Regions from separate parts of the Paraburkholderia hayleyella genome, predicted to be linked through region 1. Evidence: predicted binding sites of a transcription regulator. Region 1 holds the regulator's gene; each other region holds the start of a gene.

Region 1 (3,281 bases):
CTAACTTCCATGCCGATTTCTTCGATCGTTTCAAGGCAGTCAGCCGTGAAGCCCGGACAAAACACATCAACCCGGCCCACTCCCGCTGTGCCCAGCTCCTTCAGCGTGGGCGCGGTATAGGGCTGGAGCCACTCAGCGCGGCCAAAACGCGACTGGAATGTCACCCGGCATTCCACGGTGCCCAAACCCAGCGCCTGGATCAGGAGCGCGCCCGTTTGCTGGCACTGGTTATGGTAGGGATCGCCTAAATCGAGCGTGCGCTTGGGCACGCCATGAAAGCTCAGCACGAGTTTGTCGCCCGCCGCGAAATCTGGCCGCCCGTGAACCTGCCAGTAGTTTTGCACCTGGGTAGCGAGCGCCGCGATATAGGCGGGATGGTCGGAAAAGTGCCGCACGGTCCGGATTTCAGGCTGGTTGCGCATCCGCCGCAAGGCCGCAAACGCCGCATCAAAAGCCGTCGCGGTGGTGGACGATGAATATTGCGGATAAAGCGGCATCAGCAACACGTGCTCGACACCGGCCAGCTTAAGCTGGTTCAGCATCGCGGGGATGCCAGGGGAGCCGTAACGCATCGCATAATCGACCGGCACGGCATAGCCATTGATTTGCAGCAGATGGCGCAGGCCTTCGGCCTGTTTCTCGGTATGCACGCGCAACGGCGAGCCTTCGGGCAGCCAGACCAGCGCGTACTTTTTTGCCGAGGCGCGGCCGCGTAGCGGCAAGATCAGCAAACGCAAAATGAATTGCCAAAGCACAGCGGGAATTTCAACCACACGCGGATCGGACAGAAATTGCGCGAGATAGCGGCGCACGGCGCGTGGCGTGGGCGCATCGGGGGTGCCGAGATTGATCAGTAGCACGGCCACACGATGGGAGGAGGTAGGCCGCGACGGGCGCTCTAGGTCGAAACGCATAAGCAATGGGAGCCGCAATCAGCGGGCCATGAAATCAGGTGACGGCCATTATAGCGATGGCCGGTGTTCCGGCCACCTGATCATCTGACCATCTGGTTAGCAAACCGGTTGGCCATTCGGCCAGTTGGCGCGGCGCACGCGTTCGCGCATCATCGATACCGGACACCAGCCACCGGGCTGCAACGGCGGCCACATCGGCGTTACTTCTGGTTGAGCGCGAGCGAAAGCAGTCGCGCCGTGATGTCGACAATCGGAATCACCCGGTTGTACGCCATCCGGGTAGGCCCGATCACACCAAGTGTGCCGACGATCTTGCCGTTCACTTCGTAAGGCGCGGTGACCACGCTCATTTCTTCGAGTGGCACCAGCGTCGATTCACCACCGATGTAAATCTGCACCCCCTGGGCGTGGCTCGATACATCAAGCAACTGCAGGAGGCTGGTTTTCTGGTCGAAAATATCGAACAGCTTGCGCAAACGGGCCATGTCGGACGACAAATCCGCGACCTCGAGCAAATTGCGTTCGCCCGAGATCAGCACGGTTTCGCCGGTATCGGCTTCGTCCGTGCTGGCCGTGACAGCGGCATGCATCAGGGCCGTCATGTCGCCGCGCAATGCGTCGATTTCTTCGCGCAAGCGCCGCCGCACTTCGTCAAATGACAAACCACCAAAATGAGCATTGATGTAGTTCGAGGCTTCGGTCAGCTGCGACGGCGAAAAATCGCGCTGGGTCGCCATGATGCGGTTTTGCACGTCGCCTTCGGGCGTCACGATGATGAGCAAGATGCGTTTGTCGGACAAGCGCATGAACTCGATCTGCCTGAATACGTGGCTGCGGCGCGGTGTCAGCACCACACCCGCAAACTGCGTGAGGCTGGACAGCACGCTCGCCGCCGCGGCAACCACTTTCTGTGGCTCACCGGCTTGCAAGGTGGTGGTGACCGTGCGCGTCAGCGCTGCTTCGTCAACGGTGGATTCGACGGTCAGCATCGTATCGACAAACAGCCGATAGCCACGCGGCGTCGGAATACGTCCGGCGGAGGTATGAGGGCTGGTGACAAGCCCCAGCTCCTCCAGGTCGGACATCACGTTGCGGATCGTCGCGGGGCTCAGCTCAAGGCCGGAAAAGCGCGACAGCGTGCGCGAGCCCACCGGCTGGCCTTCGGCGATATAACGTTCAATCAGGGTTTTCAGCAGCGTTTGTGCACGAGGATCTAGCATGGCGAAAAAGGTCACTTCAATGGCAATGCGGCTTGTGCGGGGACACACTTGATTGATCCGCTGGCGAAGCCCCTGCAACTCGGTGGCCCAGGTCAGCGGCGCCCGAGTCAGGCCCGAACCCGCCGCCGGTCGTCGAAACGGCCCCATTCTAACGATAATCCCCGCAAGCTCTTAGGCCTTGCGTTCAGCGTCAGCTAGGCCAGGCTCCAGGCGCAGTTCTTTTCATACCCTACCTATGGTGTAATGCCGGGATGCAATTTTCCAGCCAGTTCAAAACCGTGGCGCTCATCGGGCGCAGCAACACACCAGGCATTGGCGAGCCCTTGATGGCGCTCGCCGCCTGCATCGCGCGGCGCGGCTTCGACGTCGTGTTCGAAGCCGAAACCGCACACGAAATCGGCGCGTCCGGCTATCCCGCGCTACTGCCCGCCGAGATCGGCGCGCGTGCCGATGTCGCGGTCGTACTGGGCGGTGACGGCACCATGCTCGGCATCGGCCGGCAGCTCGCCCCCTACAAAACCCCGCTGATCGGCATCAATCATGGCCGCCTCGGTTTCATCACCGACATCCCGGTGTCGGACATGCGCGAAATCGTGCCGCAAATGCTCAACGGCAGCTTCGAGCGCGAAGAGCGCATGCTGCTCGAAGCGCGCATCATGCGCGACGGCCACAAGATCTATCAGGCGCTCGCCTTCAATGATGTCGTCGTCAACCGCAGTGGCTTTTCCGGCATGGCCGAATTGCGCGTTTTAGTCGATCAGCGCTTCATGTACAACCAGCGCTCGGATGGCCTGATCGTCGCCACACCCACGGGCTCGACGGCCTATGCGCTGTCGTCGGCCGGGCCGATCCTGCATCCGCAGCTTCAGGGGCTCGTGCTGGTGCCCATTGCGCCGCATGCGCTGTCGAACCGCCCGATCGTGCTGCCCGATAACTCCAGCATCAGCATCCAGATCATCGCGGGGCGCGACGTCAACGTGAATTTCGACATGCAGTCGTTCACCGCTCTTGAACTCAACGACATCATCGAAGTCCGCCGTTCACACCATACCGTGCCGTTCCTGCATCCTGTCGGCTACAGCTATTACGCGACGCTGCGCAAAAAACTGCACTGGAACGAGCACCCCTCCCACGACGAATCGTAGCT
Region 2 (3,281 bases), 210 kb from region 1:
TGATGAGAACGATCACGATATCTCGCGTGAGCGTTGGGCCGCGTACCCAAGTTGCAAATCGGCTTGATTGCAGTGGGGGCAGTGGCCTGCGATTAAATGCGATGGACATGGCTGGTCAGGCCTTCGAATAATTGGGTGGAACTGAATACAGGCGCGGGTAAGAATTCTAGGGGCAGGACTGTCAGCGTGCGCATTTTGGACTGCGGCATAGCGTCGCTTATGAGTGTGGGGTGCAAAAGTATCGCAAGCATTTTTGGGATACGTCAAGGTATGGATTGACGGGGGTTTCGGCGAAATGAAGGGGGCAATAAAAAGCCCCGCTCTCATCGAGAGCGGGGCTTTGGTGTGACGACGTGTCGCAGTAGGGGGGTGGCTATGCGTTATGCGTATTCGTTTAATGCGCCACGCATTTTCTTCATCGCGCTGGCTTCGATTTGGCGAATCCGTTCCGCGGACACACCGAACTCGTCAGCTAGTTCATGCAACGTTGATCCTCCTGAGCCGTCGTCTTCGACTTGCAACCAGCGTGCTTCGATGATGCGGCGGCTGCGGGCATCGAGCGCCTCCAGCGCATTGGAGATGCCATCGCTTTGCAGCTTGTCGCGCTGGCGCGCGGCGAGAACCTCAGTGGGTTCGCTGTGTGAATCAGCCAGATAAGCAATGGGGGCAAAGGCTTCTTCGCCGTCTTCGATCTTGCCTTCAAGCGCGATGTCGCCGCCGGAGAGCCGCGTTTCCATTTCGGAAACCTCTTCGTGCTTCACGTTCAGTTCCCGGGCCAGGTTGGCGATCTCATCTGGCGAGAAAGCCTGAAAACCCTGCTTGTGGCTGCGCAAGTTAAAGAACAGCTTGCGTTGCGCCTTGGTGGTGGCGACTTTCACCATGCGCCAGTTGCGCAGGATGTATTCGTGAATTTCAGCTTTGATCCAGTGCATGGCATACGACACCAGACGAACATTTTGTGTCGGGTCGAAACGTTTCACGGCCTTCATCAGGCCAATATTGCCTTCCTGAATCAGATCGGCGTGCGGCAGGCCATAACCGAGATAGTTACGTGCAATCGACACCACCAGCCGCAAGTGCGAAAGCACTAGCTTGCGGGCGGATTCGAGATTGTCCTGCTCACGGAATTCAGTGGCGAACTGGCGTTCTTCAGTCAGTGTCAGCATGGGGATGCGGTTCACAGCCTGAATATAGGCGTCAATATTGCCAAGCTGGCCAGTTAGCAGTGAAGCCTGTGCAAGTGTTAGCGAACCTGCCGAAGCGGACTTGGCCGACGACGGGCTCAGCGTATTCGGAAGGGTCAATGCGTGGCTCACGTAGAAAGCTCCTTTTAAATCAAGACAGAAAGCTGGGAAAAACAGCACCCGGTGGATGTTAGCACTCTGATTTGCTGAGTGCTAATACCTTGGAGTACGACAGGGCTGCTCAAGTTCCAAAAAACTATCGAATAGTATAATTCAATAGAATTTTTATGGTTTGCGTGATGCATGACGCAGGTTGGGACGGCTTGTTTTACCTTGGTGAGCCGGCCTGAATCTCGGGTCATGAGTCACATGGGAAGGGTGGGTAGTTCCCATGTGTAGTAAGTGCTGTATCAAAGCGCCAAATATTGATATAAATTCCGGCAGCGATATCCCGTGTAGTTTCCTGCGACAGTATGTCGTCTATGTTGTGCGGGCGTCACCCGCCGACGCAAAAAGGGGCCGAACCATGACAGAGAAAGTGATTGACGTGATTCGCCGCCTGGAGCGCGAGCGTTTTCGCGCGATGATCGAGGGCGACGGCGAGTCGCTGGATTTGCTACTCTCGGACGGCGTCAGTTATATCCATACGAACGGCAAGCGGGAAACCAAGCAGCAGGTTATTGACTCGATTACGTCGGGTCGCAGGCGCTACCGGCAAATCGAGATCCAGTCGCAGGATGTGCTGCCCGCCGCGCCTCAGGCTTGTATCGTGACGGGGCGTATTCTGTTCGAAATGGAAGCCAGCAATGGCGTCTTGCTGTACCCCGCCGCCTACACGGCTCTTCAGGTGCAAGAAGATGGGCAGTGGCGGCTTATGGCGTGGCAAGCTACGCGCAGCGCCGCAGATTAAAGCCATCGCGGCCACGGCAAGCCGCCGTGGCGTCGCCATTCTGCGTTAGGCCGCCGCTTTCTCTTCGGCTAATTCCCATGCCCCTTGCCGCACCGCACGGTTAATGCCGCTCACCAGCGCCTCGATGAGCGCATCGGCCTCGTCTGCGCCGAGACCTACCCCAAAGCATGTCGCCCGCTCCGCCACCTTGCAGCCAACGAAAGCGGCCACACGCCCATCAGCCGTATGTCGCATCTCGCAGGAACTGATATCAACCGCTTGCCCGACGAAGGGCGTCAGTGTGCGGCCAAGCGCCATGACTTGCGCCTCGTATTGGCTGGCACCGCTGGCCATGCTGAAATCAGGCGAGGGAAGTTCCCGGTTGTCCCAGCGCAGCAGGGTTGCGCCAAAGCGTTGCAGCGGGCCGTTGACGGCGAAATATTCGCGGGCGAAGAGCGCACAAATGGCCTCGCCGGTCATTTCCGCGCCGGATGCGTCAGTGACAGCCTGAACCGCATGGCTAAACTCGATTTGCACCCGGCGTGGCGGCGCGAAGCCCATGCCGCGCTCCAGTAAATAGGTCGAACCTCCTTTACCTGACTGGCTGTTGACGCGGATGACCGCGTCGTAATTGCGCCCGATATCGGCGGGATCGATAGGCAGGTACGGCACTTCCCAGAATGAATCCGGTTTTTGCTGCGCGAAGCCTTTGCGAATCGCGTCCTGATGCGAGCCGGAAAACGCGGTGTGGACCAGATCGCCCGCATAAGGATGGCGGGGATGCACGGGAATCTGGTTGCAGCGTTCCACCACCTGACGCACTGAATCAATGGCGGAGAAATCGAGGCCCGGATCGATTCCCTGCGTATAGAGGTTGAGCGCGAGCGTGACGAGATCGACATTGCCGGTGCGCTCGCCATTGCCAAAGAGGCAGCCCTCGACACGGTCGGCACCGGCCAGTAACGCCAGTTCGGCGGCGGCGACGGCTGTACCACGGTCATTGTGCGGATGCACGGACAACACGATGCTGTCACGGTAGCCGAGATTGCGATCCATCCATTCGATCTGGTCGGCATAGACGTTGGGCATGGCCGCCTCGACAGTCGCTGGCAGGTTGACGATCATTTTGTGCTCGCGCGTGGGGCGCCAGGTTTGCGCCACGGCATCGCAGACTTCGCGGGCGAAGGGCAGCTCGGTCATGCTGAAGG
Region 3 (3,281 bases), 2.0 Mb from region 1:
AACCACGCTGGCTTCTTCGCCGCCGTTCGCTACGATCTGACGCAGCGGCTCTTCCATCGCGCGCAGCACGATCTTGATGCCAGCGTCCTGATCAGGGTTGGAGCCCTTCAGGCCTGCGATTGCCGTGCGTGCACGGATCAGCGCAACGCCACCGCCCGCCACAATGCCTTCTTCCACCGCTGCGCGCGTGGCATGCAGGGCATCTTCGACACGTGCTTTCTTTTCTTTCATTTCGACTTCGGTGGCCGCGCCAACCTTGATCACGGCAACACCGCCAGCCAGCTTGGCCACGCGCTCTTGCAGCTTTTCGCGGTCGTAATCCGACGAGGCTTCTTCGATTTGCGTGCGTACTTGCTTCACACGGGCTTCGATGCTGGCTGCTTCGCCTGCGCCGTCGATGATCGTCGTGTTTTCCTTGCCCACTTCGATGCGCTTGGCTTGACCCAGCTCAGCCAGCGTGGCTTTTTCCAGTGTCAGGCCGGTTTCTTCGGCGATCACCTGACCACCGGTCAGGATGGCGATGTCTTCCAGCATGGCCTTGCGGCGGTCGCCAAAGCCCGGTGCCTTCACCGCCACCGTCTTCAGAATGCCGCGGATGTTGTTCACCACCAGCGTAGCCAACGCTTCGCCTTCGACATCTTCAGCGATGATCAGAAGCGGACGGCCAGCCTTGGCGACTTGCTCCAGTACCGGCAGCAGGTCACGGATGTTCGACACCTTCTTGTCGTGCAACAGCACGAACGGGTTTTCGAGCACAGCAACTTGCTTGTCTGGATTGTTGATGAAGTAAGGCGACAGGTAACCACGGTCGAATTGCATGCCTTCGACGACGTCCAGCTCGTCCTGCAGCGACTTGCCGTCTTCCACCGTAATCACGCCTTCCTTGCCTACCTTGTCCATCGCTTCAGCAATGCGGTCGCCAATCGACGAATCGCTGTTTGCCGAAATCGAGCCCACCTGGGCGATCTCTTTGTTGGTCGTGCAAGGCTTGCTGATCTTGCGCAGCTCTTCGATAGCGGCCGTTACAGCCTTGTCGATACCGCGCTTGAGGTCCATCGGGTTCATGCCCGAAGCGACGTATTTCATGCCTTCGCGGACGATCGACTGGGCCAGCACGGTTGCCGTGGTGGTGCCGTCGCCGGCGTTGTCGCTGGTCTTGGAAGCGACTTCCTTGACCATTTGCGCGCCCATGTTCTGGAGCTTGTCTTTCAGTTCGATTTCTTTGGCGACCGAAACACCGTCCTTGGTGACAGTCGGGCCGCCGAAGCTGCGCTCGAGCACCACGTTACGGCCCTTCGGGCCCAGGGTGACTTTCACTGCGTTGGCGAGAATGTTCACGCCTTCAACCATCTTGGCACGGGCGGAATCGCCGAATACGACATCTTTAGCTGCCATCTTTGTAACTCCTTGAATTCTTTAGAATATGAGACCAAATGAAAGCGTGTGAGCTTACTTTTGCACCACGGCCATGATGTCTTCCTCGCGCATCACCAGCAGTTCGTCGCCATCGACCTTGACGGTCTGGCCAGCGTACTTGCCGAACAGGATGCGATCGCCCACTTTCACGTCAAGCGCAATGTAGGCGCCCTTGTCGTCACGCTTGCCTGGACCAACAGCCATGATGACGCCCTGATCCGGCTTTTCTGCTGCGGCTTCGGGAATCACGATACCTGATGCAGTTTTGGTTTCCTGATCCAGGCGTTTGACGATCACGCGATCATGCAAAGGACGAAGGTTCATAGAGATACTCCTCTCTTAATTGAGATTGAAGAACGCTGAGAAAAACCAGCTGGTGAAACCAACCGGCAAAATTGTTAGCACTCTCGTGCGGCGAGTGCCAAGTATATGGACGACCTGTGACAAATTCAAGAAGGAGGGCGGAAAGTTGTTCAAACCTGTTTTCAAAAAGCAGAAAAAAATCCTTTTAATTCAATGATGTTCAACACCTTATGTTGGCCAGGCGAGCGGGTATACCCGCTCGCCTGGGAGAACTCCACGGAAATCTCCGTATTTTTCCCAAAAAAGCGTGAAAGCGCCGGGGAAAGCTGCTAGCCTCGCCTGACTATTACTGGCCCCATAATCGGCCCCGTCATTTGCCGCCCGCTTACCGCCCACTTACCGCCCGCTTAGGGCTCGCTTCATCCGGCATTCCATGGTTCCATGACTGCGCGTTATTCCAGGCCAGTTCGCATCTGCAGCAAGAAACTGAAACAAGAAATACAACGCTTAAGCGCATTCGTTCGCCTCGTTGCGTCATCGATTGCGCCGGGGCCTGTTTTTTCACGCAGCAGAAACCGGGCAACCTGCTCGTGGTGATCGCTGCTGAGTGCTCATGTGGCCTGTGTTCCACGCCCGGCGCCTGGTACAGCAGGCGCCGTGAGGCAACGGCAGCGATCATGGCTCCAGGCTTCACCTGCAGTCCCTCGCCCTATGTTCCATTCAACTGGGAGAACTTCATCGTGCAACGATCCGAAGCCTACAAGCGCCGTCTGCTGCTTTTGTGCGCCGCGCTCGCGGGTGCGCCGCTCTTTATCGGCACCGCCGCACCCACTGCCGCCTGGGCACAAAACACCGCGAAAACCAGCGCGAAAATATCAAACCCGCAACTGGATGCACTGAGCGCACCCATTGCGCTGTATCCCGACGCGCTGCTCGCCCAAGTGTTGATGGCTTCGACCTTTGCCTCCGATGTCGCCGCCGCGGCGGCCTGGTCGAAAGCCCATCCCAATCTGACAGGCGATGATGCAGTCAAGGCCGTCGCCAGTGAGCCGTGGGATCCCAGTGTGCAATCGCTGGTCGCCTTTCCCCAGGTGCTCGCCATGATGGCGTCCAAACCCAGTTGGGTCTCGCAGTTGGGCGATGCCTTTCTGGCACAACCCAACGACGTCATGGATTCAGTGCAACGCCTGCGGCGGCAAGCACAGCAGGCAGGCAACCTGAAATCTGGCGAGCAGCAAAAGGTCATCGTCGAGCAAAGCACCATCCAGATCGTGCCGGTCAATCCGCAAGTGGTGTATGTGCCGACCTACAACCCAACGGTGGTCTACGGCACATGGCCTTATCCCGCTTATCCACCGGTGTATGTGCCACCGCCACCCGGCTATGCGATTGCGGCCGGCTTCGCCACGGGCCTTGCGTTCGGCGCAGGGGTGGCCGTGGCCAATTCGCTCTGGGGCGGATTCAACTGGAATACCCACGACGTCAATATCAACGTCAATCGTTACAACAACCTCAACGTCAATAACCGGATCAACGCAAATGGCAACACCGCGAACTGGAAC

What was found. The regulator HrcA, encoded in region 1, represses chaperone genes, less so after heat shock. The targets are predictions, from matches to a motif close to TTAGCACTCNNNNNNNNNGAGTGCTAA.
Region 2: a site for HrcA is predicted at 1,375-1,401, ahead of rpoH (RNA polymerase sigma factor RpoH). Genes of this name have one in related genera too.
Region 3: a site for HrcA is predicted at 1,815-1,841, ahead of GH657_RS04455 (co-chaperone GroES). Genes of this name have one in related genera too.

Annotation. Positions count from the first base shown of each region.
Region 1 covers NZ_QPES01000001.1:2,939,893-2,943,173, forward strand. The annotation lists gene hemH (ferrochelatase) at 1-914, opposite strand, end outside; gene hrcA (heat-inducible transcriptional repressor HrcA) at 1,115-2,134, opposite strand; gene GH657_RS12900 (NAD kinase) at 2,386-3,279, shown strand.
Region 2 covers NZ_QPES01000001.1:3,151,983-3,155,263, reverse strand. The annotation lists gene cydP (cytochrome oxidase putative small subunit CydP) at 1-109, opposite strand, end outside; gene rpoH (RNA polymerase sigma factor RpoH) at 381-1,316, opposite strand; gene GH657_RS13890 (nuclear transport factor 2 family protein) at 1,711-2,094, shown strand; gene leuA (2-isopropylmalate synthase) at 2,140-3,281, opposite strand, start outside.
Region 3 covers NZ_QPES01000001.1:969,153-972,433, reverse strand. The annotation lists gene groL (chaperonin GroEL) at 1-1,395, opposite strand, end outside; gene GH657_RS04455 (co-chaperone GroES) at 1,450-1,740, opposite strand; gene GH657_RS04450 (DUF3300 domain-containing protein) at 2,460-3,281, shown strand, end outside.